Regions from separate parts of the Mycolicibacterium sp. YH-1 genome, predicted to be linked through region 2. Evidence: predicted binding sites of a transcription regulator. Region 2 holds the regulator's gene; the other holds the start of a gene.

Region 1 (14,839 bases), 2.9 Mb from region 2:
CCGCGGTGGGGCACAAGGCCTCCCACCAGTTGTGGCGTGGGCGGCCCCGGAATCAACAGATCTATCCGACACTGCCATGCCGTGACGGCCACGTCCGGCTCTGCCTGCTGTCGGCGCGCCAGTGGCGCGGTATGCGGGCGTGGCTCGGCGAGCCCGAACAGTTCTCGGATCCGAAGTTCGAGACGATCGCCGCCCGCTACTCCGCGTCCAAGGATCTCAACGCACTGATCGCCGCCGCCTTCGCCGACCAGACCATGGATGACCTCGTCGCCGAGGGGCAGGCCCGCGGGGTGCCGATCGCGGCCGTGCTCACTCCCGCAGATGCGTTGCGGTCCGAGCACTTCCGTGCAGTCGGGGCCCTGACCACGACGAGCCTGACCACCACAGGATCCGCGCTGAGCGTGCCGACGGGCCCGTTCGTCGTCGACGGCGAACACGCCGGGCTGCGCTGGCCCGCACCGCAGCTGGCATCACATTGCGCCGAGTGGAGTTCGGACCGACCCGAGCCTGCCGATGCCGGGCCGGTGGCGGGTACGAGTCGGCCGTTCGACGGACTGCGGATCATCGATCTCGGGGTGATCGTCGCCGGCGGCGAACTGGGGCGCCTGTTCGCCGACCTCGGAGCCGATGTGATCAAGGTGGAGAGCGCCGCCTATCCAGACGGGCTGCGCCAGACGCCGGCGGGTCAGCCGATGAGCCGTTCCTGGGCGCTGACCCACCGCAACGAGCGCAGCCTCGGCCTGGATCTCCGCCATAGCGACGGTGCGGCGATCTTTCGTCGCCTGGTCGCGACCAGTGACGCACTGTTCGCCAATTTCAAGCCGGGAACGCTTGCGTCGCTTGGTTTCTCGCATGACGAGCTGCGCGCGCTGAATCCTCGACTCGTGGTGGCCGAGAGCAGCGCGTTTGGCGAGGGCGGGCCGTGGAGCACTCGGATGGGGTACGGGCCGCTGGTGCGGGCGACGACCGGCGTCAGTGGGCTCTGGACCGATCCACACGCCGGCGACACCGATGCCACCGCGAGCGGCTTCTACGCGACCGGTTTCTACGATGCCACCACCATCTTTCCCGACCACGTCGCTGCCAAGATCACCGCGATCGCCGCACTGGCCGCACTGATCGCGCGGGAGTCGGAGTCGACAGCCGCGCGTGTCCACATCCCGCAGGCCGAGGTCGCGGTCAACCAACTCGCCGCGGCCTACGTCACGGACGACGCCCGTGGGCGGGGCCTGGCGCTGTCGGCCGACGATGCACTCCATACGGTGCTGCCGTGCGCGGGTGATGACGAATGGTGCGCGGTGTCGGTCACGTCCACCGCGGTGCGCGGCGTCCTGGCGACGGTGCTCGGTGTGCATGAGTTACCTGCCGATGGCGCCGGACTTCGTGAGGCGCTGTCGGTTTGGACGTCGGTACGCGACAAGGCCGAGGTCACTCGCGTGCTGCAGGAGGCGGGGGTGCCTGCCGGACCGATGTACAGGGCGCCCGAGGTGCTCGCTGATCCGCAGTTGCGCAGCCGCGCCCTCTACACCGAGATGGTTCACCCGCTCTTCGACGTGCCGATGCCGACCGAGACGAATCCCGCTCCGTTTCGGCGGATTCCCGACGCGGATCTGCGTCCGGCGCCATTGCCGGGTGAACAGACCCGGCAGATCTGTCGCGATGTGCTCGGCATGGCCGATGACGAGATCGACGGTCTCATCGCCACCGAGGTGTTGTTCAGTTCGGTTGAGATGGCCGACACGAGGAGCACATCGTGACGAGCGGCTCAGCGATAACCGAATCCGAGAAAGGCCAATAGTTGTCCATCGATCCACGCACACCTGTGCTCGTCGGCTACGGCCAGGTCAACCAACATGACTCCGATCCAGCGATAGAACCCGTCGACCTGATGGAGCGGGCCGCCCGCGCCGCGGCCGACCCTCGGGTGCTTGAGGCGGTGGACTCGGTGCGCATCGTCAACCTGCTGTCCTGGAGATACCGGAACCCCGGTCTGCTTCTGGCGCAGCGCATCCGCGCCACGAACGCGGACAGTCGCTACACCAGCATTGGGGGCAACGTGCCGCAGTCCCTGGTCAACCAGGCGTGTCTGGACATACAGGCCGGCCGCCTCGACACCGTGCTGATCGCCGGTGGCGAGACGTGGCGAACCCGCACCCGGGTACGCGCGGCGGGCGGCAGGCTGGACTGGACCAAGCAGGACGAGTCGGTGCCCGTGCCACCCGGCGCGGACGACGAGTTCCAGATGGCGGGGGACGTCGAGATCCGCATCAAACTGGATCGCCCTGCCTACGTGTACCCGATGTTCGAGCAGGCGGTCCGTATCGACGCGGGGGAGTCGCCGCAGGCGCACCGCCGTCGCATCGGCGAGCTCTGGGCCCGATTCAGTGCCGTGGCCCGGGCCAACCCCCATGCCTGGAGTAGGGATTCGCTGACCGCCGAGGAGATCTGGCAGGCCGGACCCGGCAACCGCATGGTCAGCTGGCCCTACACCAAGTTGATGAACTCGAACAACATGGTCGACCAGGGCGCGGCGTTGGTCCTGACGTCGGTGGAGAAGGCCATCTACCTCCAGATCCCCAGGGACCGTTGGATCTTCCCGTATGCGGGCACCGACGCCCACGACACCTATCTGATCGGCGAGCGGGCCGAGTTTCACCGGTCCCCGGCGATCCGGATCGCGGGCCGTCGCGCACTGGAACTGGCAGGCACGGGCATCGATGACATCGCACTGGTCGACGTGTACTCGTGCTTCCCGTCTGCCGTTCGGGTGGCCGCTCGTGAGCTGGGGCTGCCGCTGGATGACGCCGCCCGGCCGCTCACCGTGACCGGTGGGTTGACCTTTGCGGGTGGGCCGTGGAACAACTACGTGTCACATTCGATAGCGACCATGGCCGAGCGGCTGGCCGCTGCACCCGATCAGATCGGCCTGATCACGGCTAACGGCGGCTACCTCACGAAGCACAGCTTCGGTGTCTACGGTGCGCAGCCTCCGACGGGCGAGTTCCGTTGGGAGGATGTGCAGTCCGCCGTCGACGCCGAGCCCACTCGCGTGGCCGAGGGCGACTGGTCGGGCACTGGGACCGTCGAGACGTGGACCACTCCGTTCACGCGTGACGGGGTCCCGGAGAAGGCCTTTGTCGCGGTTCGCACACCCGATGACACCCGGGCGCTCGCCGTCCTGACCGATCCGTCGGACGCCGCGACGAGCACGCGTGAGGACATCGCGGGTGCCAAGGTCGCGGTGGCCGCCGACGGCACCGCGTCGCTGCACTGACGGGTCACACCAGGTCGGGCAACGGCACCTTGGTGTCGGCGAGACGGCCCGCGTCGACGGGCTTACGGGAGCGCACCAGCGACTTGATGTCGTCGAGGCCCTCCCAGACGTTGACGTTCATGCCCGCCAGCACCCGATCGTCCGCGTCGAGCCAGAAGACGGTGAACTCGCCGCCGTCGACCTCACCGCGAAACACGGTGCGCTGGTAGTCGGGTGCGTGTCCCACGTACTCCATGCCCAGGTCGTACTGGTCGGTGAAGAAGTAGGGCAGTTCGTCATACGAGCCGGGGTTGCCGAGCATGCCCGCGGCCGCGACCGCGGGCTGTTTGAGGGCGTTGGCCCAGTGCTCGGTGCGGATCCGCGTACCCAGTAGCGGATGTTCGGCGGCCGCGATGTCACCGACCGCATAGACATCGGCGTCGCTGGTCCTCAGTGAGGCGTCGACCAACACTCCACCATCGCCGGTCTCCAGCCCCGCACCCTGCGCGAGTTCGACATTGGGTTTGGCGCCGACGGCGACCAGCACGGCGTCAGCACGGACCGTCGAACCGTCGCCGAGCCGAAGACCCGTCGCGCGCCCGTCCTCGGTGGTGATCTCCTCCACCTGGGTCCTGAGCCTGAGGTCGACGCCGTGGTCGCGGTGAAGTCGGGCGAACACCTCCGCCGCCTCGCGTCCCAGCGCGCCGAGCAGCGGCAGCTCGGCGGTCTCGACGACGACGACCTCGAGGTCCCGTCCGCGGGCGCCGGCCGCCACCTCCAGCCCGATCCACCCGGCGCCGACGATGGCGAGCGTCGCGCCGGCCTTGAGGGTCTCCAGCAGATCCGAGGCGTCATCGATGGTGCGCAGGTAGTGCACGCCGTCGGCGTCGGCACCGGGGATGGGCGGACGTCGTGAACTCGATCCCGTCGCCAGCAGCAGCTTGTCGTAGTTCTCCTGGCCACCGTCTGCGAGGCCGACCGAGTGCCCGGCGAGGTCGACTGAGGTGACCTGCGTGCCGAGCCGCAGTTCCACCTGGTGCTCGGCGTACCAGCCGGCGGTCTGCACGGTGAACTCGTCGAGCGTCTTCCTGCCCGCCAGGTAGTCCTTGGACAGTGGCGGCCGTTCGTAGGGCAGTCGGTCCTCCGCACCGAACAGCACTATGCGCCCTTCGAAGCCCTTCTCGCGCAGCGCTTCCGCGGCCTTGGCGCCTGCCAGGCCGCCGCCGACGATGATGTGGGTGGATGGGGTCGTCATGAGGTGTGCTCCTATTCGCCGTGCGAGGGTGCGAACCGTTCGCGCAGCCTCGAGTCCAGGGAGACCCGGACGAGCGCCGCGGCGAGTTCGGCACTGCTGCGTGGCGCAAGGTCGCCGAGCTCATCGGGGGATGCGGGCAGGCCGACGTCAGCGGCGGCGGCGAGCGCCCTGGCATCGAAGAAGGGGCGTGCCCATGTCCAGACGGCCTGAACCTCCCGCATGAACACGGCAGCGCCGGTCGGCCCGATACCGTTGAACCGTTGTAGTTCGGCTATCGCACGGTCGCGGTCCTGGCCACAGCGAACAGCCAGGTTGCGCAGATCGCCGTCGAACTCGTCGCGGACTCGAACGGCCATGTCGTACAGGCGGGTTGCCGAACTCTCGTCGTAGCGTGCGTATCCGGCGCGGCCGAATGCGGCGATCATCGTGGCGCGGTCGGCATCGATGACTGCCTGCGGGGTCCGCAGCCCGGACTTGAACAGGTGGTGGGCGGCCGCCGCCGCGGTGTCCGCGCCGATGGGCTTGCTGACGAGCATCGCCAGGGTGAGAAGCTGGAACAGCGGCTTCGGCTTGTCTCGCAGCCGAATGCCGCTCTGCTCGGCGTAGGTCTCACCAGCCATGGAGACGAGCCGACGCACAATGTCCTTCGTGGCTCCCATCTCGGGTCGCATACCCGGCGCGGGGGAGGACAAACCCTCGTCACTTCCCCGGCAGGCTCTTGGCGTAGTCGACACCACGCTTCACCCAGGACTGCAGCTGCCGTTTGGTGTTGATGCCGTCGGCCGAGACGCGCAGCCAGCCTCGGGTCTCCCGGCCCGCCATCACCATCGGTTCGACGTGTTCGCGGCCCAGCAGAGCATTGGTCTGATCGGGAGGTACCCGAACCATCAGACCGCCGTGCCCACTGGCGGCGACCGCCATGTTGCCGTTGATCATGAAGGCGAGCCCACCGAACATCGCCTTCTCGACGTGCTTCTCCGATCCGAGCAGTTCGCGGATGCGGTGCGCCAGATCCTCGTCGTAGGCCATATCAGTCGAGTTTAGGTTCCAGTCGCATCGGCCACCATGCTCCTGAGCGACCAAGCATTTCGGACCGCGTTCCCGTGGCCGTCGTTGTTGAAGTAGACGACGACGTCGCGGCCCTGGTCCTGCCACTCACCGATTCGGCTGGCCCACCACCGGAGATCGTCGTCCGAGTAGGACCCCTCGTACAACCGGTCGTCGGGTCCGTGCAAACGGATGTAGACCAGGGTGCTGGTGGCGCGCAGGACGCAGGGCAGGCCTGCGCCGCTCATCACGACGTATGCGGCGCCGTGACGTTCAAGCAGCGCGTAGGCATCGGGGTAATCCCATGAGGCATGCCGGAACTCCACTGCCACTGGAATCCCGGCGGGCATCAGGGTGAGAAACTGGTCGACCCGGGCAGCGGAGTCGGAGTCGAATGCGAATTGAGGGTGCAGCTGCACCAGGAGTGCCTCTCCGCGGTCACCCAGGGCACGCCAACACCGCTCGAACCTCTCGGCCCAGGGTTCTGGTGAGTTCAATCGCCGGAAATGGGTCAGGCCGCGATGTGCCTTGACGGACATGGTGAATCCGTCGGGCAGACGCCGTCGCCAGCTCTCGAAACTACTGTTACTGGGCCAACGGTAGAAGCTGGCGTTCAGCTCGACGGTGTCGAATGCCTGCACGTAGCGTGCGAGCCGCTTGGCCACCGCTGTACCGGGCGGGTACAGCACGGAGTTCCAATGGTCATATGACCAGCCCGACGTGCCGATCCGGACGGTCACGGCTCAACTTCGGCGATGGTTTCCATCACTGGCAGGTTCCCAGCCGAGCCGGGGTCCTAACTTCTCGGCAAGGTCGGTGATGATCTGGCGGTAGTCGTCCGCGCCGAAGGTGAACGGCAGGGCGAAGGCCACCTCGTTGGCCCGCTGGAAGCCGGCATGGGCGTACAGCTGGTCGGCGAGTTCGTCTGAGGTGCCGACGTAGTCGGGGGAGAACAGCATGCCCCGCGCGCCCTGTGGTGACTTGGTGCGCTCGAAGCGGCTGGCCGCGTACTCGCGATAGCGACGGGCCTGATCGTCGGTCGCCGAGTCGGTGGGGATCACGACGAGACCCTGTGACACCCTGGCCCTTTCGGGATGCGGGTGATTGGCTGCGAAAGCACTCCGGAATGCGTCTATGTGCTCGCCCTGAATGGTGGCGAAGTCGCGTGACTCGGTGCCCTCGATACTGACCACCGAACTGGTCAGATAGTTGATGCCCTGTTCGGCGGCCCAGATGGCCGAGTCGCGTCCACCGCCGTACCAGACCCGATCGGCCAGGCCAGGGGAGTGCGGCTGGATGCGGTTCGTGAACTGCTCGATGCCGACGGTGCCCTCGAAGTCGCTGACCGGCTCGCCGCGCAGGCCCCGCAGCAGCCGAACCACGCGTTCCTTGGAGAAGTCCTCGACATCGTGGGTGTCGGGATACAGGGCGTGCCGGTAGTTCGCGTAGAGCATCGGCGTGCCCACCGAGACACCGGGATTGATCCGGCCGCCGGAGAGGATGTCCACGGTGGCCAGATCCTCGGCCAGCCGGAACGGGTTCTCCAATCCGAGGGGGATGACCGCGGTGCCCAATTCGATGCGCGACGTGCGCTGACTGGCGGCCGCCATGATGGCGACCGGAGATGAGATACCCGGTTGCAGATGTCGGCAGCGCAGCCAGACGCTGTCATATCCGATGTCCTCGGCGCGGACGATGACGTCCAGTGTCTCGGTCATTCCGGGTCCCGGATCGGCGGCCTCGAACCGGCCGATCGTCAGGAAACCTAGCTTGCGCAGCGGTTCTCCGCGTCGGGGCATCTACCGGTCACCTCTCTGCTGAGCAGACACAAACTCGCATGAATCCTCTCGGAACATGCGAGTTTGCGTCTGCTTGCGCTATTGAGTTGTCAGGCGGCGGCGGTCGTGGCCTCGGCGGCCGGTTCCAGCGCCAGCGCGACGATGTCGGCGACATCCGTCATCGGCTTGACCTCGAGCGCCTCGAGCACCTCGGCTGGCACGTCGTCCAGGTCAGGCTCGTTGCGCTGCGGAATGAAAACCGTTGACAGCCCGGCCCGTTGCGCGGCAAGCAGCTTCTGCTTGACCCCGCCGATGGGTAGCACCCGACCGTTCAGCGTGACCTCACCGGTCATGCCGACATCAGCGCGAACCTGACGCCCGGTCGCCATGGACACCAGCGCGGTGACCATCGTGACACCGGCCGACGGCCCATCCTTGGGCACCGCACCCGCGGGCACGTGCACGTGGATCTGCCGATCGAGCGCCTTGGGATCGACGCCCAACTGCTCGGCGTGGGCTCTGACGTAGGACAGCGCGATCTGCGCGGACTCCTTCATCACATCGCCCAGCTGACCGGTCAGCTTCAGGCCCGGCTCACCGTCGTTGGCGTTCACCTCGATGAACAGCACGTCGCCACCGAGGCCGGTGACGGCCAGACCCGTGGCAACGCCCGGCACCGCCGTGCGCTCCTCGGACTCCGGTGTGAAGCGCGGACGCCCCAGGTAGGCAACCAGATCCGGCTCGTCGATGGTCAACGGCGCGTCGGCCGCTTCAACTCCATCTGCTCCTCGCGTCCGCACCGCAAGCTTCGTCGTGGCCTTGCGCAGCGCCTTGGCCAACAACCGCTCGAACTGACGCACACCGGGTTCCCGGGTGTAGTCGGCGGCTATCTTGCGTAGCGCCGCGTCGGTCACCGTCACCTCATCGGAGGTCAGCGCCGCCTTGTCGGCCTGCCTTGGCAGCAGGTAGTCCCGAGCGATGGCGACCTTGTCGTCCTCGGTGTAACCGTCGATCGTCACCAGCTCCATCCGGTCCAGCAGCGCCGACGGAATGTTCTCGATGACGTTGGCGGTGGCCAGGAACACGACGTCGGACAGGTCCAGGTCGAGGTCCAGGTAGTGGTCGCGGAACGTGTGGTTCTGCGCCGGGTCCAGCACCTCGAGCAGCGCCGCGCTGGGATCGCCGCGGTAGTCCGAGCCCACCTTGTCGATCTCGTCCAGCAGCACGACGGGGTTCATCGACCCCGCCTCGCCGATGGCCCGCACGATGCGGCCCGGCAACGCGCCGACGTAGGTGCGCCGGTGTCCACGGATCTCGGCCTCGTCGCGCACGCCACCCAGCGCCACACGAACGAACTTGCGGCCCAACGCCCGTGCGACGGACTCGCCCAGCGATGTCTTGCCGACGCCGGGAGGGCCTGCCAGCACCATGACGGCACCGGAGCCGCGGCCGCCGACGACGGCCATACCGCGCTGAGCACGGCGTGCACGCACGGCCAGGTACTCGACGATGCGGTCCTTGACGTCGTCGAGCCCGTGGTGGTCGGCGTCGAGGATCTCCCGCGCGGACTTGAGGTCCGTCGAGTCCTCCGTCGTCACGTCCCACGGCAGGTCAAGCACGGTGTCGAGCCAGGTGCGGATCCAGCCACCCTCGGGGCTCTGCTCGCTGGAGCGTTCCAGCTTGCCGACCTCCCGCAGCGCGGCCTCGCGCACCTTCTCGGGCAGCACGGCCGCCTCGATCCGGGCGCGATAGTCATCGGACCCGTCGGGCTCACCCTCGCCGAGTTCCTTGCGGATCGCGGCCAACTGCTGACGGAGCAGGAACTCCTTCTGCGTCTTCTCCATGCCGGAGCGGACGTCCTCAGCGATCTTGTCGTTGACCTCGGTCTCGGCCAGGTGATCGGTGGTGACCTCGATCAGCATCCGCAACCGCTGGGCCGCATCCTCGGTCTCCAGCAGGTCGCGCTTCTGCACGTCGGTCAGGTACGACGCGTATCCGGCCGTGTCGGCCAGCGCAGACGGATCGGTGATCTTGTTGACCACGTCGACGATCTGCCAGGCCTCGCGGCGCTGCAGCATCGCCAGCAGCAGCTTCTTGTACTCAGCCGCCAGCGCCTTGGTCTCCTCGCCGGCCTCGGCCTCGGTCACTTCCTCCACCTCGACCCAGAGTGCCGCGCCCGGTCCGGTGGTGCCGGATCCGATGTGGGCACGCCCCTCACCGCGGACGACGGCGGCAGCTCCGCCACCGGCGACCCGCCCGACCTGCACGATCGAGGCGATCACGCCGTAGGTGGGGTAGCGGTCGTCGAGCCGCGGTGCGATGAGCAGCTTTCCGCTCTCGCTGGCTTGCGCGGCGTCCACGGCAGCGCGGGCGGTGTCGTCGAGCTCGATCGGCACGACCATGCCTGGCAGCACGATCGGCTCACTGACGAACAACACCGGCACAGAAATCGGTTCTGGCATCTGTCCTCCAAAGTTCAGCCTGATGCGCTCAACCTTGGCGTGGTCCACTTTGTTCCCACCGTCCGCTGTGAGCAGAACATTGCGGTGGTTGCCGATCATGACCGCGTAGACCTCAGGTCGCTGCGTCGGCAGCAATGGGTGGCTGTGCGTTGCCCGAGCGAGTTGCCGGTTGCGAGTCGACGAAAGTCTCAGACAGGCGCTGGCGGAACCAACGGTGCGCGGGGTCGGCGTCGTTCCGGGGATGCCAGGCCATGCCGAGTTCAACAGTCGGCAGTTCTAGTGGGATCGGGAAAGCCCTAAGCCCGAAGTCGGGCGTGATGGAGGCTGCCCAGACCGGGGCGGTGAGTGCGACCAGGTCGGTGGATCGTGCGAGCAGCATCGCGCTGGTATGGCTGGGGACCACGACCGCGACGCGACGGCTCAGACTCAACCGGCCCAGCGCGTCGTCGATGGGTCCGCGTCGCTTCCCCAGTCGCGAGATACCGATGTGAGAGGCCGCGGCGAAACGCTTGACGTCTATCGGGGCGTCAAATATCGGGTTGGTCTCGCGGGCCACGCCGAGCATGGAGATCGCAGTGAGGCTACGACGATGGGTTTCGGAATCCAGATGTGACAGGACGCCGAGTTCGACGTCGATGGCGCCGTCACGCAGCGCCGCAGACCCTTCCAGCGCCTCCGGTAGGAAAACGACATTGATTCCAGGGGCCTCTCGCTGGAGGATGTCCAGAAGCGGCACCGCCACGCTCGTAAGGAACAGTTCGGATACCTGCACGGTGAACGTTCTCTCAATCGCACCGGGATCAAATTCCGTTCCCTGCCAAAGGATTTGATCTGCCTGACCTAGCAGTGTGTGCAGCGGGTCCCGGATCTCAGCAGCGCGCGGTGTGAGTACCAAACCCTGCCCGGCCCGAACCAGGAGTGGGTCACCGCTCAGGCGTCGCAACCTGGACAGCGATCGGCTGACCGCTGGCGGAGAGGTGCCCAACCTCTGCGCCGCGGCGGAGACGCTGCTCTCCTGCAACAACGCATCGAGGACCCGCAACACATTCAAATCCACCGTCGGATCACACCTCCAGAGATACTTATCAACGATGATAAGTAATCAATAGCGATTCTTGCATTGATAGTTAAAGTCAAGCGGTCCACGCTGGTGGTGAATCCGATAGATCTCATTCACCTAGGAGCCATCATGACTTTCTCGCCTGTTCGCGAAGGCCGCAGCGGAGACGTACTGGCCGTCGTCAGCCAGAGTGGCCCGACGGTTTCGTTCTTCGACGCCGCCTCCGACGCCATGCTCGACACCGTGGAGCTTCTCGCCGAACCCCATGAGCTGTGCTTCGATCCCAAGCAGCGGTTGCTGTGGTGCACGAATACCTACTTCTCCGGCTATTACCACGCCAACGCTGGGCGTCGCACTCAGCTCACGGTCATCGACCCCGATGCTCGTCGTGTCGTCGACACGGTTGATCTTGCGCCTGAACATGGGCCACACGGGTTGGCTCTCGACTCGACGCGGGGCCGCTTGTACGTCAGCGTCGAAGGGTCCGACGATCGCCAGGGAGGCGTCGTCGTCATCGACACAGCGACACGAAAGATGTTGGGGCGCATCGATACCGGTGCACCCGGCCCACATTGGTTCGTCATCGATCCAGAAGGCGAGAAAGGCTATGCCTCCAACAAGGAGGCCCCATTCGTTTCTATCGTCGATCTGGCGGCGGGAACGTTCACGCCGGTGGAGGTGCCGGGCAGCGAGGGTTTGGCGGTGTCGACCGACGGCAGCGAACTCTATGTCGCGGCACCGTACGGGTCATTCTCACCGGGACAGGCCGAACAACGTCCGCTCAGCGGCATACGAATTATCGACACCAAGGCCGCCGTGGTTCTCGATATGTTGCCTACCGAGAACGTGGTCTTTCCGGTGTATCTGAGCAGCACCGGCGTGTTGTTGGCCGGTGAGCTGCGCATGTCGGCCGACGATTCGTCCGCTCTGGGCCGTCACGCTCCTGGCCGACTCATCGCATTTTCCACTGCGACGCGCGAGCGGGTCGCAGCCGTGGAGCTGACTGGCAGGTTCCCCCTAACGATCACCGCGTCCCCGGACGGTCGGCTCGGCTACGTCGCCGCCGTCACCTCGTCGACGGTCGACATCGTCGACCTGCAGACCTGGGAGGTGCTCAACAGCCTCACCATCGCCAAACGCGGGGAACCCGGAGCGCATGGGCTGGCCTACATTCCGCGGCTGAGCTGACCACGGGATCAGCAGCCTCGGCGACCCGATTAAGCAACTACCAGACACGGAGCACCCACAATGACCGTCAGCGACATCGCTGCTCGACTGGACACGGCACGCCACGAACGCCTGGCCATCGCGCCATTCAGCGATGCCGATCCCGGGTTCGAACTCGAGCTGGGCTACCGCGTCCAACACCACCGTCGTCTAGGCCGCCCGCTCGCAGGCTGGAAGCTGGGGTTGACCGCACAAGTCAAACAGCGCCAAGTCGGCGTCGACACCCCGCTGTACGGTTTTCTCGACGCCGCAGATCGCCTGAGCCTGGGCCAACCGCTACCCACCGACACGCTGATCGCACCGCGAGCCGAACCAGAGATCGTCTTCACCCTGGGCGACGACCTCGCCGGACCACACATCACTTCTGCAGACGTACTCACAGCAACCGCAGCGGTGGCGGCCGGTATTGAAATCCTCGATTCGCGCTACCGGGACTACCGTTTCCGGGCGGCCGACTTAGCCGCCGACAACGTATCGGCCGGACGCTACCTGGTCGGACCACCACGCCCACCACGCGGACTGAAACTCGATCTACTCGGTGCCGTCCTGACGAAGAACGGCGACATCGTCGCCACCGCGGCCGGTGCCGCTGTCATGGGCCATCCCGCCGCCGCGGTCGCCTGGCTGGCCCGCCGACTGCACGATGACGGCGAAGAGGGGCTGCGCCGCGGTCAGGTCATCTTTTCCGGCGGACTGACCGCCGCTGTTCCCGTCGCCGCGGGCGACACCATCACTGTCGATATAGGTCACCTCGGCCGCATCGCACAGACCTGCACCTAGCGCCGACAATTTCAGGAGACCACCCGTGCCCATCATCGACGTGACACTCATCGAAGGACGCCCGCCGCACGTTTTGCGCGAGTTCGCGGACACCATCACCCGAGCGGCCCACGAGCTCCTCGAAGCGCCCGTCGAGTCGGTGCGCGTCATCGTCCGCCAGGTACCGCCGGGCATGTTCTTCGTCGGCGGCAAAGACCGCAGCGTTGTCGAGCACCCTGCGCCGCGCCTCGGCTCATCCTGAGGGGATGGCGTCGTCAAGCTCGCGAGTGATCAGTCGGTGAAGGCGCGCGAGTACCTGCAGCCGTCGCGGTCGGCCCACGGCGTGACACCTCGTGCCACGGGCCCAAAGGTGATGCGCTCCGGCAACCGCTCATCGGCTCCGATGCGGAAGGTGGACGGTCCGACCGCGATGAGTTCGGCGTCCTCGCCGGGTGCCTCGACACCGCCGGAGGCGATGAGCACCAGGCGTCCGCGCCGCAGCACCACGCGGAAGTTGGTGAACCATGGGGAATAGCATCGGTAGTGCCCGCAGAACGCCTCCAGTGCACCATCGGACACCGATCCATCGATGTCGGTGGGGCGGCCGGTGCCGACGGGAGTCAGCTCTTTGGCTCCCCAGGTCCAATGGCCGTCGTCAAAGGTGAGTGCGTACTGATTCAGGGAGGGCAACGTCGTGACGACGCGTCGCCCCCAGGTGCGCAGCAGGGGTGCCTGCTCACCGTCGCTGGACACCATCAGTCGTACCCGATTCCCGCGGTGTTCGGCGATCGATACGCACACGGACAACGCTGGTTCCATCGGGGGGATTTCCGCTGGGGCATCGGTGAATTCGCCAAGGCATCCCAGCTCCTCGACGCGTGATGCGTCCCACCAGCGCGGGTCGAGCCGGTCGGTGTCCACCCGGCCCGGTGTGGTGAGTTCTGTCGCGGTGCTGCGCGCGATCGCCTCGGCGACGGGCGTGTCACCATTGGCGTTGGTGACCACGCACACGGCGAGGCCATGATCGAGGTCGGCCATCAGGAACGACGCGTAGCCGACCATGCCGCCACCGTGCGTCAGAACGCTACGGCCCTCGATGCGTTCGACATTGACTCCGAGGCCGTAGCGGCTCGATTCGGTGGTGGGCACGCCAGGTAGATCCAGCACGTCCTCACCGGCGGGCGCAACGGACGACAGCATGGTGTCGAATGCGGCGGCGCTCAGCACCGTCGTACCGTCGACAGTGCCTCGTCCGAGCAACATGCGGGCGAAACGGCCCAGATCGGAGCCGGTCGCCGCGAGATTGCCGTCGGCTCCAGCGACTTCCAGCCACGGTGCGGGCACGAGGCGGTCTCCTGGGATCCACGGCCGATCGTCGTGCAGAGGTTGGTGGCCCCGGGCCAGCGACTCGTAGTCGTCGTGTGTGATGCGGGCGATGGTGTCCTTCATGCCGAGGGGGGCAAGGATGCCGTCCCGGACCAGATTCGCCAGCGGCCGCCCGGACACCTGCGCCGCGGTCAGGCCAAGCAGGATGTAGCCGAGATTCGAGTAGTGAAAGAAGCTCCCCGGGGCCGCAGGCGATGATTCGCCCGCGTACAGGGTGGCCTGACCGATCTCGTCGGGCAGCGCGTCCACGCTGGCGACCAGCCCTGCCGTGTGATTGAGCAGCCGCTCGAGCGTGATCCCGTCTGCGCGCAAAGGCTGCGGAACCCAGTCGAGCACGCTCGCAGCGGGCGCATCGAGTCGAACGAGTTTCTGCTCGGCGAGCTGCAGGAGCACGATCGACGTGAATGTCTTGCTGATCGAGCCGATCTCGAAGCGGTGGTGGGAGCCGACGGGGGTCCCCGAACTGAGGTCCGACTTCCCGAACACGTGGGAGAAGATCTCACCTCGGCGGTCGACGGCCACCACCGCACCGCCGGGCACTGCCCACTGTTTGGCGATGGCGTTGATGACCGCGCATGCCGAATCGCTCACCCGCTCACCGACTCGGCAGCG
Region 2 (14,839 bases):
GGGGATATGCCCTAGATCATTTTGCTGTTGCCGGGCGAACCGACACCCGTCGCCTCCAGGTGGTCGGACCAGAAGTGCAACACGTTCATGCTGCTGAGGCGTGCACCATTCCCGTTCGCGAGGGGACTGGATCCGGGGCTGGCTACGCGGCGTGCGCCAGCTGCCGCGTGGACGATGACGACACGGCTGCGGCGTCCACGGCAGGCAGCGTGAGCTGCATACTCGACACGTTCAGGACGCCCAGCGGAGGAACGACCGTCGCATAGAGCCCCGCGGTGGAGACGAGCTGCAGGGTCACGGTCTGACCCGGACGCAGCGTGTGCGCCACCTGCTCCAGCGCGACGGTGACTGTGTGCGTCTGCCCGTCCAGCGTCACCGGTATCGGGGTGACCACGTACCCCAGCACCAAACCGGTGGTGTCGTCGACCAGCTGGGCGTAGACGTGCCGGCTGACACCCGTGCCCGAATAGGTGAGGGTGAGCTCCGGCGCGCCAACGAGATAGGTCGTCGTCGCCGCTGCCGGAACGGTGAGGTTCACGGCGTTGATTGCCTTGAAGCTCAACGGAACAAAGGGTAGGCCCGAGCCGCCCAGGTACGGGAGCAGCGGCAGGGTGGCGCCGCCGTTCAGCGTCGCGACGAGCGGATCACCCTGGGGCAGAACGTAGTTCTCTGACGAGAACCACTGCCCGTTCTGGTCGACCCACTCGAACTGCGGGCCGGTCGACACCGGCACGCCCTTCACGTAGAGATCGAGCCACTCGAGGGTTCGTCGCTCGATCAGCGCGCCATCGCTGAGGTCGAACAGATTGTTCAGGCAGGCGCCGTGGCCGCCGCAGAACCACACCACCTTGGTCGGGACACCGTTCTCAATCAACGCCAGCGCGGTCGCGTTGGCCTCCTGCAGCGTGAAGAGCGTGTCGACGGTGCCCTGGATAAGCAGGGTCGGCGCAGTGATGTTGTCCAGCAGGAAGTCTGGACCCCGCTCGGCCAGCAGGTCCTGGTCGGCCTGCGACATGGCTCCGATCAGTGCGCCGACGATCGCCGCGGGATAGATCCGCGGATTGACGTCGGCAAGGGTGAATACGAGGGCCCCGGACAGCAGGGTGCCCCAGCCGCTCTTGAACGCCCCGGCCTTGTACAGCGAGCTGTTGAGGCTGTTCCAGGCGATCGTCGGCACGATGGCATCGACCCGATGGTCGGTGGCGGCGGTCACCAGTTGTATGCCGCCGCCGTACGACACCCCGACCATGCCGATCCGCGGGTCCAGTCCAATCGCACTGTCGAGCCGGGCCTCTGGTTGTGCGGCCACCCAGCTGATGATGGCAGAGACATCGCGGGCCTCGAACTCCGGCGAGTTGAGTTCCAGCACACCGCCCGAACGCCATTCGCCGCGCGGATCCCACGTGACGACGTTGTATCCGGCGGCGCGCAGTGTCGCGATGCTCACCATGCCCACGGCGTCGGTGAGGATGTCGTCAACCACGGTGCCGTTGAGATTCGTCGCGCCGGGCATGCCCAGACCGGGACCGTAGAGGACGGTGGGCGCCTTCTGTCCTGCCTGAAGCCCGGCCGCAGGCATGAAATGGACATAGATCGGCGTGCCGTCGAACGAGATCACCTTGACGTCGCGCGAGACGGGACTGCCGTGCGGCCTGCCCCACTGCACCGGATAACCGATGAACGGATGGAGGACGTCACTGATGATCGGGATCTGATGGATGAACTCGACGATCGGGGTCACGACGATCGGTCCGAGGATGGGAATCTGCTGCAACCACGCCAGGGGTGCCACTTGCGGGATGGCGACAACCGGCGATGGGACGGGTGCGATGGGCTCGGTCGTGGTGAGTGCGGTCGTCACCGGGTTGCCAACCGCGGCAAGGGTGGGCGACGTGCCGAAGGTCTCCCGCCGCGCGGCGGCCAGCAGCGTCCACATCGCCGGTGACTGCGCGGGCGATGTCGGCACGTTGCCGGCAAAGGGGCTGATGAGCGAGGTCACCAGACTCGTTATCGCCGCCACCATGGAATCGGCTGGCTTGTGCGGCACAGTGGCCGGCAATTCCGGCTCGGGTTCGAGCGCAGCAGCTGACGGAACCGCCTCGGACGAGACCGTCACAGTGGACGTCGGCGGGGTGCTGGCATCACTGCGGACGGGCGGGGACGCCGTGGTGGGCTCGTCCGTGCCCGTCGTATCGGTCGCGTCTGTCGCCTCGGCCTGGGGACGGCTAACACCGGCCGAGGGGATCGACGGCGTGGGCTTCGACCGGTCACGGCGCTCGGAGGATGGTGGGGTCTGCGGGGTGACGTCATCCAGGAGTGGCACCGTCACGCTGGGAATCGTTGTCACAGAGGGTGTTTGATCGGCCGCCGATCGAGGTTCCGACGTCGAGTACGAGCCGGTGTGCGCGCCTCCGTTGCTCACCACAACGCCGGGTGCGGCGGGGGAGGCCGTCCCCGATGATGAGGACACCGTGCTCGACGGTGAGCCCGATGAGGCGCTCTCCGTCGACGACGGTGACGACGTCGGTGTCGATGCGGCGTCATCGCTCGGCGTTGTCGAATCCGTGGCCGATGAACTCGCCGACGACTCCGATGACGACTCAGACCCCGACGGCCCGGACGACGCCGATGGTTCCGCCACAGCGACGCCGGCCATCACCACCGCCACGATCCCCAATGACGTCGCAAGGGACGTCGCGAGTCCGCCGATCCGAGCCAGGTCTACCGGTGCAGGCATAGCCATATGGATAGTGGGCGGGCCCCAGGCGTGAGTGTCGTTTGAGGAATCCCGGAGTAGGCGGGAACAAATCCGCAGGGCACCCCGTTGGAAGGTTCGACACTTGAGTGGAACAGGCTCAACTCTAGGTTGACAAGACATCGTCGGCCGGGAAAGCTTGAGCGTGGTCCACTCAGACCCCAATAAAGCTATTCAGGAGGCAACACTATGGCTCGTGCGGTCGGAATCGACCTCGGGACCACCAACTCCGTCGTCGCAGTCCTTGAAGGCGGCGACCCCGTGGTCGTCGCGAACTCAGAGGGTTCACGCACCACCCCGTCCGTCGTCGCGTTCGCGCGCAACGGCGAGGTTCTCGTCGGTCAGCCCGCCAAGAACCAGGCGGTCACCAACGTCGACCGGACCATCCGTTCGGTCAAGCGCCACATGGGCACCGACTGGTCCGTTGAGATCGACGGCAAGGACTACACCGCCCAGGAGATCAGCGCGCGCATCTTGATGAAGCTCAAGCGCGACGCAGAGGCCTACCTCGGCGAGGACATCACCGACGCGGTCATCACCGTCCCGGCGTACTTCAACGACGCCCAGCGTCAGGCCACCAAGGAAGCCGGCCAGATCGCCGGCCTCGAGGTGCAGCGCATCGTCAACGAGCCCACCGCCGCGGCCCTGGCCTACGGCCTGGACAAGGGCGACAAGGAGCAGACGATCCTCGTCTTCGACCTTGGCGGTGGCACATTCGACGTCTCGCTGCTCGACATCGGCGGCGGCGTGGTCGAGGTCCGTGCGACCTCCGGCGACAACCACCTCGGTGGCGACGACTGGGACGATCGCATCGTCGAGTGGCTGGTCGACAAGTTCAAGGCCTCGGCGGGCATCGACCTGACCAAGGACAAGATGGCCCTGCAGCGGCTTCGTGAAGCGGCCGAGAAGGCCAAGATCGAGCTGTCCTCGAGCCAGAGCACATCGATCAACCTGCCCTACATCACGGTTGACGCCGACAAGAACCCGCTGTTCCTCGATGAGCAGCTCACCCGGGCCGAGTTCCAGAAGATCACCCAAGATCTGCTGGACCGCACCCGCAAGCCGTTCCAGTCGGTCATCGCCGACGCCGGCATCTCGGTGAGCGCGATCGACCACGTGGTTTTGGTGGGCGGTTCCACCCGTATGCCCTCGGTCACCGAGCTGGTCAAGGAACTGACCGGCGGCAAGGAGCCCAACAAGGGCGTCAACCCCGACGAGGTTGTCGCCGTGGGTGCCGCGCTGCAGGCCGGTGTGCTGGCGGGCGAGGTCAAGGACGTGCTGCTGCTCGACGTGACCCCGCTGAGCCTCGGCATCGAGACCAAGGGTGGCGTCATGACCAAGCTCATCGAGCGCAACACCACCATCCCGACCAAGCGCAGCGAGACCTTCACCACGGCCGACGACAATCAGCCGTCGGTGCAGATCCAGGTCTTCCAGGGTGAGCGCGAGATCGCCTCGGCCAATAAGCTGCTCGGCTCCTTCGAGCTCACCGGCATCCCGCCGGCTCCGCGCGGAGTCCCGCAGATCGAGGTCACCTTCGACATCGACGTCAACGGCATCGTGCACGTCACGGCCAAGGACAAGGGCACCGGCAAGGAGAACACGATCAAGATCCAGGAGGGCTCCGGCCTCTCCCAGGAGGACATTGATCGGATGATCAAGGACGCCGAGGCGCACGCCGAGGAGGACCGCAAGCGTCGCGAAGAGGCCGACGTCCGCAATCAGGCGGAATCGCTTGTCTACCAGACGGAGAAGTTCGTCAAGGAGCAGCGAGAGGCCGAGGGCGGATCCAAGGTTCCCGAGGAGACGCTGGGCAAGGTCGAGGCGGCAGTCACCGAGGCCAAGACGGCACTCGAGGGCACCGACATCTCGGCTATCAAGGCCGCGATGGAGAAGCTCGGAGTCGAGTCCCAGGCGCTCGGTCAGGCGATCTACGAGGCCACCCAGGCCGAGCAGTCGGCTGACGGAGGGTCCGCCACAGCAGCCGACGACAACGTCGTCGACGCAGAGGTCGTCGACGAGGATGAGACCCAGGAGAACAAGTGACGCAGGGAGATCCGCACGACGAACCGGTGACCATCACCGACAAGCGGCGTATCGACCCCGACACCGGAGCAGTCCGTGATGCGGCCTCCGGCCCGGCCCCCAGTGGGTCGGAGCCGGAGGCAGTCACGCCGGACGAGTCCAACGAAGCCGCAGAACTGAAGGCGACGCTGCAGCGGGTCAAGGCCGAGTACGACAACTTCCGCAAGCGCACCGACCGCGAGAAGCAGGTTGCCGCCGAGCGGGGGAAGGCCTCCGCCGTCATGCAGCTGTTGCCCGTGCTCGACGACCTCGACCGAGCCCGCGGCCACGGTGATCTGGAGTCCGGTCCGCTGAAGTCGGTGGCCGAGAAGCTCTCCGGGGCACTTGAGGGCATCGGACTGGTGGCCTTCGGTGCCGAGGGTGATGTGTTCGACCCATCGCTGCACGAGGCTGTGCAGCACGAGGGCGACGGCTCCAATCCCGTAATCGGGACGGTCATGCGTCAGGGTTACAAGCTCGGCGACTACGTGCTGCGGCACGCCATGGTTGGGGTGGTCGATTCCGTCGAGGAACCGGACGCCGCGAATTCCACGGCGGCGCAGGCCGAAGCCGACGCGGACTGAGGCCGCGCATGGTGGCGTGCGGAGGCGATGTGCACCTGACCCAAGGGGTCGGTGCGGGTCGCCTCCCACGTCGCCAGTGCCGACACCAGGCGCGAAATCGTCGACAAAACACGCTCAACCGGCTTACAAGCCGCAGAATCAGAGTAGGTAGACAACAACGATGAACAACGGTGAGGAGGTGATGCCGAATGGCCCAACGCGAGTGGGTTGAGAAGGACTTCTACAAGGTGCTTGGCGTCTCCTCCGATGCCAGTACCGACGAGATCAAGCGTGCCGCGCGCAAGCTGCTCGCCGCGAACCATCCCGACCGCAACCCGGGTAATCACGCGGCAGAGGAGCGGTACAAGGAGGCCTCCGAGGCCAAAGAGGTCCTGACCGACGAGAAGAAGAAGAAGGAGTACGACGAGACCCGTCGGCTCTTCGCCGGTGGCGGCGGTTTCGGTCGCCGGTACAGCGCCGGTGACGGCGGCTTCAGTGGCTACGGCGCCGACGGCGACGTCAACCTCGGCGATCTCTTCGGTGCTGCGGGCCAGACCGGCGGTGCCAACATCGGCGACCTGTTCGGTGGACTGTTCGGCCGCGGCGCACAGCAGCCGCGACCCAGCCGACCGCGCCGGGGCAACGATCTCGAGACCGAGACCGAGCTGTCCTTCCTCGAGGCCACCAAGGGCGTGGCGATGCCGCTGCGGCTCACCAGCCCGGCCCCGTGCACGAACTGCCATGGCAGCGGCGCCCGTCCGGGCACCAGCCCGCGGGTCTGCCCATCGTGCAACGGCGCAGGGGTCATCAGCCGTAACCAGGGTGCGTTCGGGTTCTCCGAGCCCTGCACCGAGTGCCGCGGCACCGGGTCGCTCATCGACGAACCGTGCGACGAGTGCCACGGCGAGGGCAAGATCACCCGGACCCGCACCATCAACGTCCGGATTCCGCCGGGTGTCGAGGACAACCAGCGCATCCGCCTGGCTGGGCAGGGTGAAGCCGGCCTGCGGGGTGCACCGTCGGGTGACCTGTATGTCACCGTGCACGTGCGGCCCGACAAGGTGTTCGGTCGCGACGGTGACGACCTGACCGTCAGCGTCCCGGTCAGCTTCCACGAACTGGCCTTGGGGACAACGCTTTCCGTTCCTACGCTGGAGGGCAAGGTTGGTGTCCGGGTGCCGAAGGGCACATCGGATGGCCGCATCCTGCGCGTCCGCGGGCGGGGAGTGCCGAAGCGCAACGGCGGCCACGGAGACCTCCTGGTCACTGTCAAGGTCGCCGTGCCGCCCAACCTCGAGGGCGAGGCGGCCGAGGCGCTTGAGGCCTATGCCAAGGCAGAACGAGCCAGCGGATTCGATCCGCGGGCGGGATGGGCCGGAAACTGATGGCCGGCAAGCGCGGTGGAGACGACGCCAGGACCTTCCTGATCTCGGTCGCTGCCGAGCTCGCGGGTATGCACGCGCAGACGCTGCGTACCTACGACCGCCTCGGCCTGGTCAGCCCGCAACGCAGTTCCGGTGGCGGCAGGCGTTATTCGCAGCACGACGTCGACCTGCTCCGTGAGGTGCAGCGGCTGTCTCAGGACGAGGGCGTCAACCTCGCGGGGATCAAGCGCATCATCGAGCTGACCAATCAGGTCGAGGCGTTACAGTCGCGGCTGGCGGAGGCCGTCGATGAGGTCGAGCTATTGCGCTCCGGGCAGCGGCGAGATGCCACCAAGAGCACCGCGCTGGTGCTGTGGCAGCCGCGCCGGGGCGCACGCCGCTCCAGCTAGCCGATCCTGACCGAGAACCGCGCGGTCGCAGGCGTTCCCGCCAGCGCGACGCGGTAGTTGCCGCGCCGCAGTGCATCAGTGGGTGCCGCCATGGGCTCGATGCCGACGACGTCGTCGTTGCGCGGTGCGAACAACTGCGCTGCGGGGTAACCGCTCTCGAACCTCACCTCGACCCGCCGGTCACCGCCGGTGAGCGCGAACACCGCTCCGTCGGGCACCTGGTCGAAGCCGTCGTCGTAGGCGATGTCGTCCAACGCTTCGCTCCCGCCGATCCAGTCGGTGTGCTCCCCGGTGGGGATACCCCTGTCGTCCACGGGCAGGTGTCGCATGTACGGCGTGGTGAGCATCCACTCCTCGCGCGGTACGTCCGGAATCCTCAGATAGGGGTGGTACCCGAAGCACAGCGGTACCGATGCGGCCGTCGTCGCTGTCACCGTCGTCTCGATCGTCAGTGTGCGGTCGGCGAGCGTGACCCGTTGGGTCAGCACGTGCGGGAACGGGAACGACGCCAGCAGTGTCGGTTCGTCGCCGAAGTCCAGGACGGCCGACAGCGAGTTGTCCGAACCCGATGTCACCACCCAGCCGGGATGGGCCGCCAGCACGCCGTGCATTGGCGCGCCGTGGTCGTCGGTGCGCACACCGCCCACACCCGGGGTCAAGGTGACTTCCGTGCCGTCGACCTCATAGTTGCTGGCGCTCAGGCGATTTGCCCACGGATAGAGGATGGGAATCCCCATGGTCTTGCCCGCGCTCACGTAGGCGTCGAGGCCGCGCCGCTGACCGAGGTACTCCACGCCATCCTCGGCGAGCGAGGTACCGATCATGCCCGCCGCGGGCACGAAGGTCGCGGTGAGCGGCGACGCCGGATCCTTGAGCATGACCGACTCGAACTCAGGCATCGTTCGATTCAATCACGCTCAATCGACCACGGGATCGTGTTGGATCCGTTGAGGGTCTGCGCCCTTGGCGACCAGTGCGGCCTTGGTGGCCGCGATCATCGCCGAGCCGCCGCTGATCAGAATCTGGCGATCACTCCAGCTGCCGTAGCGGGTGACGACCTCGGGTAGCAGCCCGCTCTGGCGGACGTGCAGTCCACGCGGTGGATCTGTGACGGGGAAGTCGGCGGCCCATGGCGGATTCGTGGAGAACTCCGAGACTGGCGTCACCGACAGCCAGGGGTTGGTCGACGCGATCTGCCACAGCGTGTTCAGGTCGTAGAGGTCGCACGGGTAACGGCCACCGAAGAACAGGTGCACCCGTGGGTTCTCGGCGAATCGCGACAGATCCATGATGAGCGTCCGCAGTGGGGCAAGCCCACTGCTGCCCGCCACCATCAGCACGTCACCCCCGTCACGGTCGACGTGCAGGCCCCCGTGCGGGTTGGACAGTCGCCAACGGTCGCCGATCCGGGTCTCGCCGATGATCGCGGTGCTCACCATCCCGCCGGTGACCGACCGGATGTGGAACTCGATGGCGCCGCCGCGGTCGGCGGGTATCGACGGGGTGAGAAAGCGCCAGCGTCTGGGCCACTGCGGAACCTCGACGGTGACGTACTGACCCGGGTGATAGAACAGCGGCTGGTCGAGTTGCAGCCGCACGATCGACACATCGCGGGTGGCCCGGATGTGGTCGATGACTTCTGCGTCGCGGTAGGGCGGGCCCTTCTCGGCGTCGGCGGCTCCCCGCATCACCCCGACGATCAGCTCCACCACATCGCGCGCGGTGCCGGCCAGCGCGTGGTCCCAGCGGTCGCTGAAGTGGTGGGCCAGGGCGCCGAGCAGAGCCGTCTGCAGGCCGTTGTAATGCAGTTGTGTCACACCGTACTTGCGGTGATCGCGGCCCAGTTGTGCGAGGAACGCGACGGGTTCCTCGGCGCGCTGCTCGATGATCTCGCCCAGCAGCCAGGACAGCGCCTTGGCGAAGGCTGCGCGCTGGTGGGCGAGGTCGGGGGGGAACAGATCGCGGACGGAGATGTCGAGGGCGAACCACCGGGTGTAGACGTCGCTGATGAGCTCATCCGGGTCGATAGCGGTGCGCAGAGTAACCAGCGCGTCGCGATCGTCTAGCCCCACGCCGTTCGAGTCTATGTGAGGTGCGGCTGGGCCCATGTCTGACGCCCCGGGGATAGAATCCGAGGCCAGTGGCATTCAAATTATTGTCGAAGTCAACGATGTTCAAAAAATGTACTTGAATCTGTAATACTTCGAATAATTCTTCATTTCTGAAAGCTGGCCTGGTCGGAAGACGTCTTATCGCCGCTAGCAACGATTCAGGCGGCGCGGTGAAGCGCGTCCGATGTGATCAAGCATGTGGTATTGGCACTGTTACGTGCCTTACAGCTAATTGATTATCGAAGGAATGGTTTACGACTCGCGGGGGAAACGAAACGCCTATCGACGGTTCTAAAGCCTTGACTGAAACGTGTTCCATAGATTTGTACCGGCTCTCCTCCTTGGCAATTACTGTTCCGCCGTCGGCCAGACCGCCGACGTCAGCTCGACAGAGGAGACTCCCTTGCAACTCGCCTTGAGGCCGTACGTGACCGCCGGTGTGGCACTGGTCGCCGCCGGTGCCATCGCCGCCACTCCGGTGCTGGCGCCAGCACCGGAGATCCAGTCGCGTATCGAATCCCATGCGGTGGTCCTCACCGCGGCCATCGACAACCCCATCAACGTGTTCCGCCCGGTCGTCGACAAGGTGGGCGCCCTCGTCCAAGGTGCCATCCAAGCTGAACTCGACAACCCGTTCCCGATCATCAATGGTTTGATCGGCAGGGCCGTGATCGACGCGAATGCCCTTGGCGAGATCGCCAACACGATGGGGCAGATCGTCACGACGCTGGCAACCAAATTCCCGGCGGCCCTCGGAACCGCGGCCCAAAGGGCCTTCAAGGGCGATTTCACCGGTGCGGTCGGCGCGTTCGCTCCGGTGTTCATGGGGCCGTTCTTTCAAACATTCGGGCAGTTCATGAAGCTGCAGACATTCGTCCAGGATCGCTTCGTCCTTGCAGGGAAACTGGCGGGCGCGCTCATGATGTCAGCCTGGGCTCTCGGACCCGGACAGGCGCTGGGGCTGTTCTCCCTCATGAACGCGGCGGCAGGTGGCCTGGATGAACTGTGGAAGGCGGTCCCGTCGGGCGATCTCGGGCGGATCGTCAACGCAATCCAACACGGCGTCGCCAACGTCACAATCGCGGCGCTCAACATGGTCGATTCGTGGCGATGGTCCCTGGACTACGAGCGCACCAGAATCCGCGACATCCTCAACCCGCCGCCGCCCGCCCCCGAGGAGTTGGTGACCTCCGCGGACGTCGCGAATGTGGAGACGCTGGCCCTGCCGGCCGCTGCGGTGTCGTTGACGATGCCCGCACCGGAGTCCTCGACGTCGGCAACCGAGGAGGTCGTCGCACCGGCGTCCTCGACGCCGGTGGCCGAGGAGGTTGTTGCTCCCGTTGAGGTTCCGGCGACCGAGGTGGTTGTCACGCCGGTTGAGGTTCCGACTCCGGCGACCGAGGTGGTTGTCACGCCGGTTGAGGTTCCGGCAACTGACGAGACCGAACTCGACCCGCAGGTCCGGCCCAGCCCGATTGCGGTTCCAGGGGTCACCGGCGCGACCACGGAGACGTCGAACCCGCGCAACGCACTCAACAACAGCGTGCGTGACGCGGTCAAGAAGGCCACCGACGGGATCAAGAAGGTCACCGCGGGCCTGGGTGGCAAGCAGAAGAAGAGCGAATCATCGAGTGGTTCAACAGGGTCCAGCTCGGAGAGCGGTTCCGGAGAGTAGACCCACTCAGACCAGTAGCCCCCTCGCTCGTCGAGGGGGCTACTGCTTCTGGCGGGCTGCGGCGATGGCCACCAACAGCGCACCCACCACGGCCCAGCAGGTGAGAACCACGACCGCGCTCGTCGCACCCGCCCCGGAGAAGTAGGTCGTCGAACGAAGTAGGGTCGCGGTCGCGCCCTGCGGTAGCAGTTGGCCGAATGCGCCCCATCCGGCCGGCAGCAGTTCTGGGGCCCCGGCGATGCCTGAGAGCGGGTTGCCAACCAGTAGTGCGAGCACCGCGCCGACGGCCAGGCCGGCCCGGCCGAACATCGAGCCAAGGCCCAGGATGGGCAACAACGCGGCCGCGATACCGAGCGTCAGGCCAGCCGCCACGCCCCAGAAGTTGGTCTCGACCAAGCCCAGTACGTAGGTCAGAATGGCGGCCACGCTGATGCCCGCGACGGGGGCGAACGCGACGGCCGCGGTCAGACGGATCCAGACCTCGCGTTTCAGGGCGAGAACCAGCGCGATCGCGGGCAGGATGGCCGCGAGTGTTATCGGCAGGGCGGTGGCCGCTAGCCCTGCGCCGCGCGGGTCATCGGCGGTCGGTGGCGCGAGATCCTCTGTGCGCAAGGGCATCCCGGTGGCCTGGGCCATACCGCTGCCCAGTTGTCCGAGCATGGCGGCGACGGCAGGGCTGGCGCCGGTGGCGATCAGCAGTGTTGGGCCCTGCTGATCGACGACGATGCCGCCGTATGCGTCGCGATTCAGGATCGCCTCGCGCAGCCCAGCGGCCTCGGAGTAGACGGTGACGGCGAAGGCACCCGGCGCCGCGCGCCCAACCTGGTCGGTGATCTGGGTGGTCAGCACGGGCGGGCCTGCGACACCGATCGGCACGTCGTGTGGTGCTGATCGGGATGCGGGCAGGGCGAACGCGATCGCCACGATGGCGATCAGTGTGGTCAGGGCGACGACGATGGCGGCGGCCCGCGCGGCGGCGGGAGCTTCGTGGCCGGCCTCGGTGTGAGCGGTGTTCCGCGTTGGCGCGTCGGTGTCCATGACGATCCTTTTCATCGACCGTTGAATTCTGTAGCCGAAGCGTAAACCCGCAAGCGATACTTTTCAACAGTCATTGAAATATTGTCGTCAGCACACGGCCCCACCAGTGCAGACAACGAAGGGTGAGCCTTGGGGTCAGCGCTGCGCGCTGCCGCGGGGGATGATCCCTGCGCGGATGCCGACTGCGCCCGCCTCGGCGCGATTGGTCAGCTCGAGCTTCCGCAACAAGCTGGCGACGTGAAACTTGACGGTGCTCTCGCTGATTCCGAGGTCCGCGGCAATGGCCTTGTTTCGTCGACCGGCGGCCAGATGTCCGAGCACTTCGTACTCGCGCGGATTCAAGGTCGACAGCATTCGCTCATCGGGGTTCACGGCTGGGGGATCGAGGGGGATGGTGGCCACCACCCGGTTACCCCAGCCGGGAATCGTTTCGATCTCGGCGTGACCGCCCAAGGTGTGTAGTCGCCCGGCGAGCTGGCGTCTCAGTGCGCCGTGGTCGACGTTGCCGGAACTCTGGTCCCTGACTTCGATCGACACGTTCTCACCGTCGCAGTCCCATGCGATTCGCAACCGGGTGAGGCCTGGCCGGGCATTGAAGGCAAGGACGATGGTGCGCACCAAAGCCCGTGCTCCATAAGCGATCTCACCGGGCAGCGGTCGTCCATCGACCGGTGGCTCGACGAACTCGACGTCGAACTCGCCGGGGTGCACGAGGGTGTCGAGTTCGGTTCGTAGTCGGGCGAATGCGGTGGACACCGCCTCCTCGGAGAGATCCCGGTCAGCGGCGCTGGCCGATCGCGCGGCGATCAGGGCGTCCGAGGCGCTCTCAAGGGCGACCAAGCGTGCCCGTCGGTCGTCGAGGTGGTGGGATCGCAGCGTGCTGAGGATCGATGACAGTGTTGCCTCGTGCATCTCGGTGAGCTGCGCCGTCGTGCGGGCGCGCTCACTCGACGCGGCCCGCGACTCGGCGAGGTAGTCGGGACTGGCCTGCGAGACCTGTTGTTGGATGGACGTCGCGACCAGCCCGAACATCGCCGCAACCCGCTCGGCGGTGTCGGGCTCAATCACGTCGGACTGCCGCAACACCAGCACCAGCAATGTGTCACTGACATCGCGGCGTGCCCAGATCCGCCGGTCCGTGCCCGCGATCCTGCGAACATCGGTGACGTGCTGGCCCGGGCAGATGGACTGGCGGAGTTCCTCGAGTTCGGCGATGGTCACCCGGTCGATGACGTCTCGGCTTCCCGACACCTTGCGAGGACGCCCCGTGCACTCATGGGTGAAGATCACCAGCGCGTCGTGGGCGGTGATGTCCTTCAGGAGGCGGGAGAACCGCGCTGCGATGTCCGGCAGCGCACCGGCGATGACATCCCGCATGTCGTTCCACGCGGCCGCGACGGCATGGAGGGTAGGTTCCACGCTCGCCACCCGTTCACCATAGGGCCACCTCCGGATCGTCCGCACTGATCGATCGTCTAGTCAGAACCCGCCAAGCGGCCAGGTGCCAGGCCGAAAGGCCAACGGCACGCTGTGATCATGACCGAGACCGTCGAGCCGCTGCTCGCGCAGTTCAGCGAGGGGCGCCGCATTGTGCTCGACGAGACCCGACGCGTGATGACGTCCCTGGATGAGGAAGCGTGGAACCGCGCGGCAACGCTGATCACCGGAGCGCGATCGGTCTTCGTCATCGGGAACGGCCGCAGTGGTCTCGCCGCTCAGATGGCGGCCATGCGCCTGGTCCATCTGGGCCTGCGCGTGCACGTCGTCGGTGAGAGCACCGCACCGGCGATCGGTGCCGCGGACACCTTGATCGCGGTCTCTGGATCCGGGACCACGCCGTCGGTTGTGCAAGCGGCCGACACCGCACGCGAGCACGGTGCCGACGTCGTCGCCATCACAACGGCGTCGACATCGCCGCTCGCTCGGCGGGCCGATGTCGTCGTGATCCTGCCTGCCGCCGACAAACAGGATCACACCGGTTCGGCCAGTCGACAGTACGCGGGAAGCCTCTTCGAACAAATGGTGCTGTTGGCGTTCGACGCCCAGTTTCACGCGCTGTGGGCCAACACGAACCAGACAGCCGAGCGGCTCTGGGCGCGGCACGCAAATCTCGGCTGAACACGCCTCAGAACACGCAATCAGTTACTCACAGAGGAGCACCGAATGACCAAGCTTCAGGTTGCCATCGATCTGCTCACCACCGCAGATGCGCTGGCACTCACCAACAAGGTCGCCGAGTACGTCGACGTGATTGAGCTGGGCACGCCGTTGATCAAGTGCGCCGGGATGAGCGTCATCAGCGCGATCAAGGCCGCACATCCGGACAAGGAGGTGCTCGCCGATCTCAAGACCGCCGATGCCGGCTTCCTGGAGGCCGACCTCGCCTTCGCCGCGGGGGCCGATCTGGTGACTGTTCTCGGCACCGCAGGCGACCCAACCATCGAGGGCGCTGTCGAGGCTGGCCGAAAGCACGGCAAGCAGGTCGTCGCAGACCTGATCGGTGTCGAGCACCGGATTGAGCGTGCCCGTGAGGTCACGAAACTCGGCGTCGCATTCGTCGAACTCCACGCGGGACTCGATGAGCAGGCCCAGCCCGGCTACTCGATCCACACCCTCATCGAGGACGGTAAGACGGCTGGGGTCCCGTTCGCGATCGCCGGCGGGATCACTGCGGACACAATCGCCGCCGTCCGCGCCGCAGGAGCGCACGTCGCCGTCGCGGGCGGTGCCATCTATGGCGCCGCGGATCCGGCGGCGGCTGCGAGGGCCCTCAAAGACGCGCTTGTGAAATAACTTCCGTGGCCGCCGTGGGCGAGCCTCACTAAGATGGCCCAGATGGGCCCCACTGAACCTGATGCT

The links. Region 2 encodes HspR, which represses chaperone genes until heat shock. Its sites were predicted from a motif close to ANNTGAGTNNNNNNNACTCANNT; they were not measured.
Region 1: lon (endopeptidase La) is a predicted target of HspR. The motif match lies at 9,807-9,829, and genes of this name have one in related genera.

What each region holds. Positions count from the first base shown of each region.
Region 1 covers NZ_CP092915.1:3,321,549-3,336,387, forward strand. The annotation lists gene L0M16_RS15520 (CaiB/BaiF CoA-transferase family protein) at 1-1,757, shown strand, start outside; gene L0M16_RS15525 (acetyl-CoA acetyltransferase) at 1,799-3,274, shown strand; gene L0M16_RS15530 (NAD(P)/FAD-dependent oxidoreductase) at 3,279-4,508, opposite strand; gene L0M16_RS15535 (HhH-GDP family DNA glycosylase) at 4,520-5,167, opposite strand; gene L0M16_RS15540 (TfoX/Sxy family protein) at 5,208-5,537, opposite strand; gene L0M16_RS15545 (DUF72 domain-containing protein) at 5,549-6,295, opposite strand; gene L0M16_RS15550 (LLM class flavin-dependent oxidoreductase) at 6,299-7,354, opposite strand; gene lon (endopeptidase La) at 7,444-9,795, opposite strand; gene L0M16_RS15560 (LysR family transcriptional regulator) at 9,908-10,852, opposite strand; gene L0M16_RS15565 (YncE family protein) at 10,985-12,043, shown strand; gene L0M16_RS15570 (2-keto-4-pentenoate hydratase) at 12,104-12,862, shown strand; gene L0M16_RS15575 (tautomerase family protein) at 12,888-13,103, shown strand; gene L0M16_RS15580 (serine hydrolase domain-containing protein) at 13,133-14,818, opposite strand; gene lysA (diaminopimelate decarboxylase) at 14,815-14,839, opposite strand, start outside.
Region 2 covers NZ_CP092915.1:6,184,475-6,199,313, reverse strand. The annotation lists gene L0M16_RS29305 (CocE/NonD family hydrolase) at 143-2,329, opposite strand; gene L0M16_RS29300 (hypothetical protein) at 2,400-2,771, shown strand; gene dnaK (molecular chaperone DnaK) at 2,945-4,801, shown strand; gene grpE (nucleotide exchange factor GrpE) at 4,798-5,403, shown strand; gene dnaJ (molecular chaperone DnaJ) at 5,592-6,767, shown strand; gene L0M16_RS29280 (heat shock protein transcriptional repressor HspR) at 6,767-7,156, shown strand; gene L0M16_RS29275 (aldose 1-epimerase) at 7,153-8,055, opposite strand; gene L0M16_RS29270 (FAD-binding oxidoreductase) at 8,074-9,228, opposite strand; gene L0M16_RS29265 (hypothetical protein) at 9,671-10,942, shown strand; gene L0M16_RS29260 (ABC transporter permease) at 10,982-11,980, opposite strand; gene L0M16_RS29255 (helix-turn-helix transcriptional regulator) at 12,116-13,357, opposite strand; gene hxlB (6-phospho-3-hexuloisomerase) at 13,517-14,098, shown strand; gene hxlA (3-hexulose-6-phosphate synthase) at 14,144-14,773, shown strand; gene L0M16_RS29240 (ATP-binding protein) at 14,816-14,839, shown strand, end outside.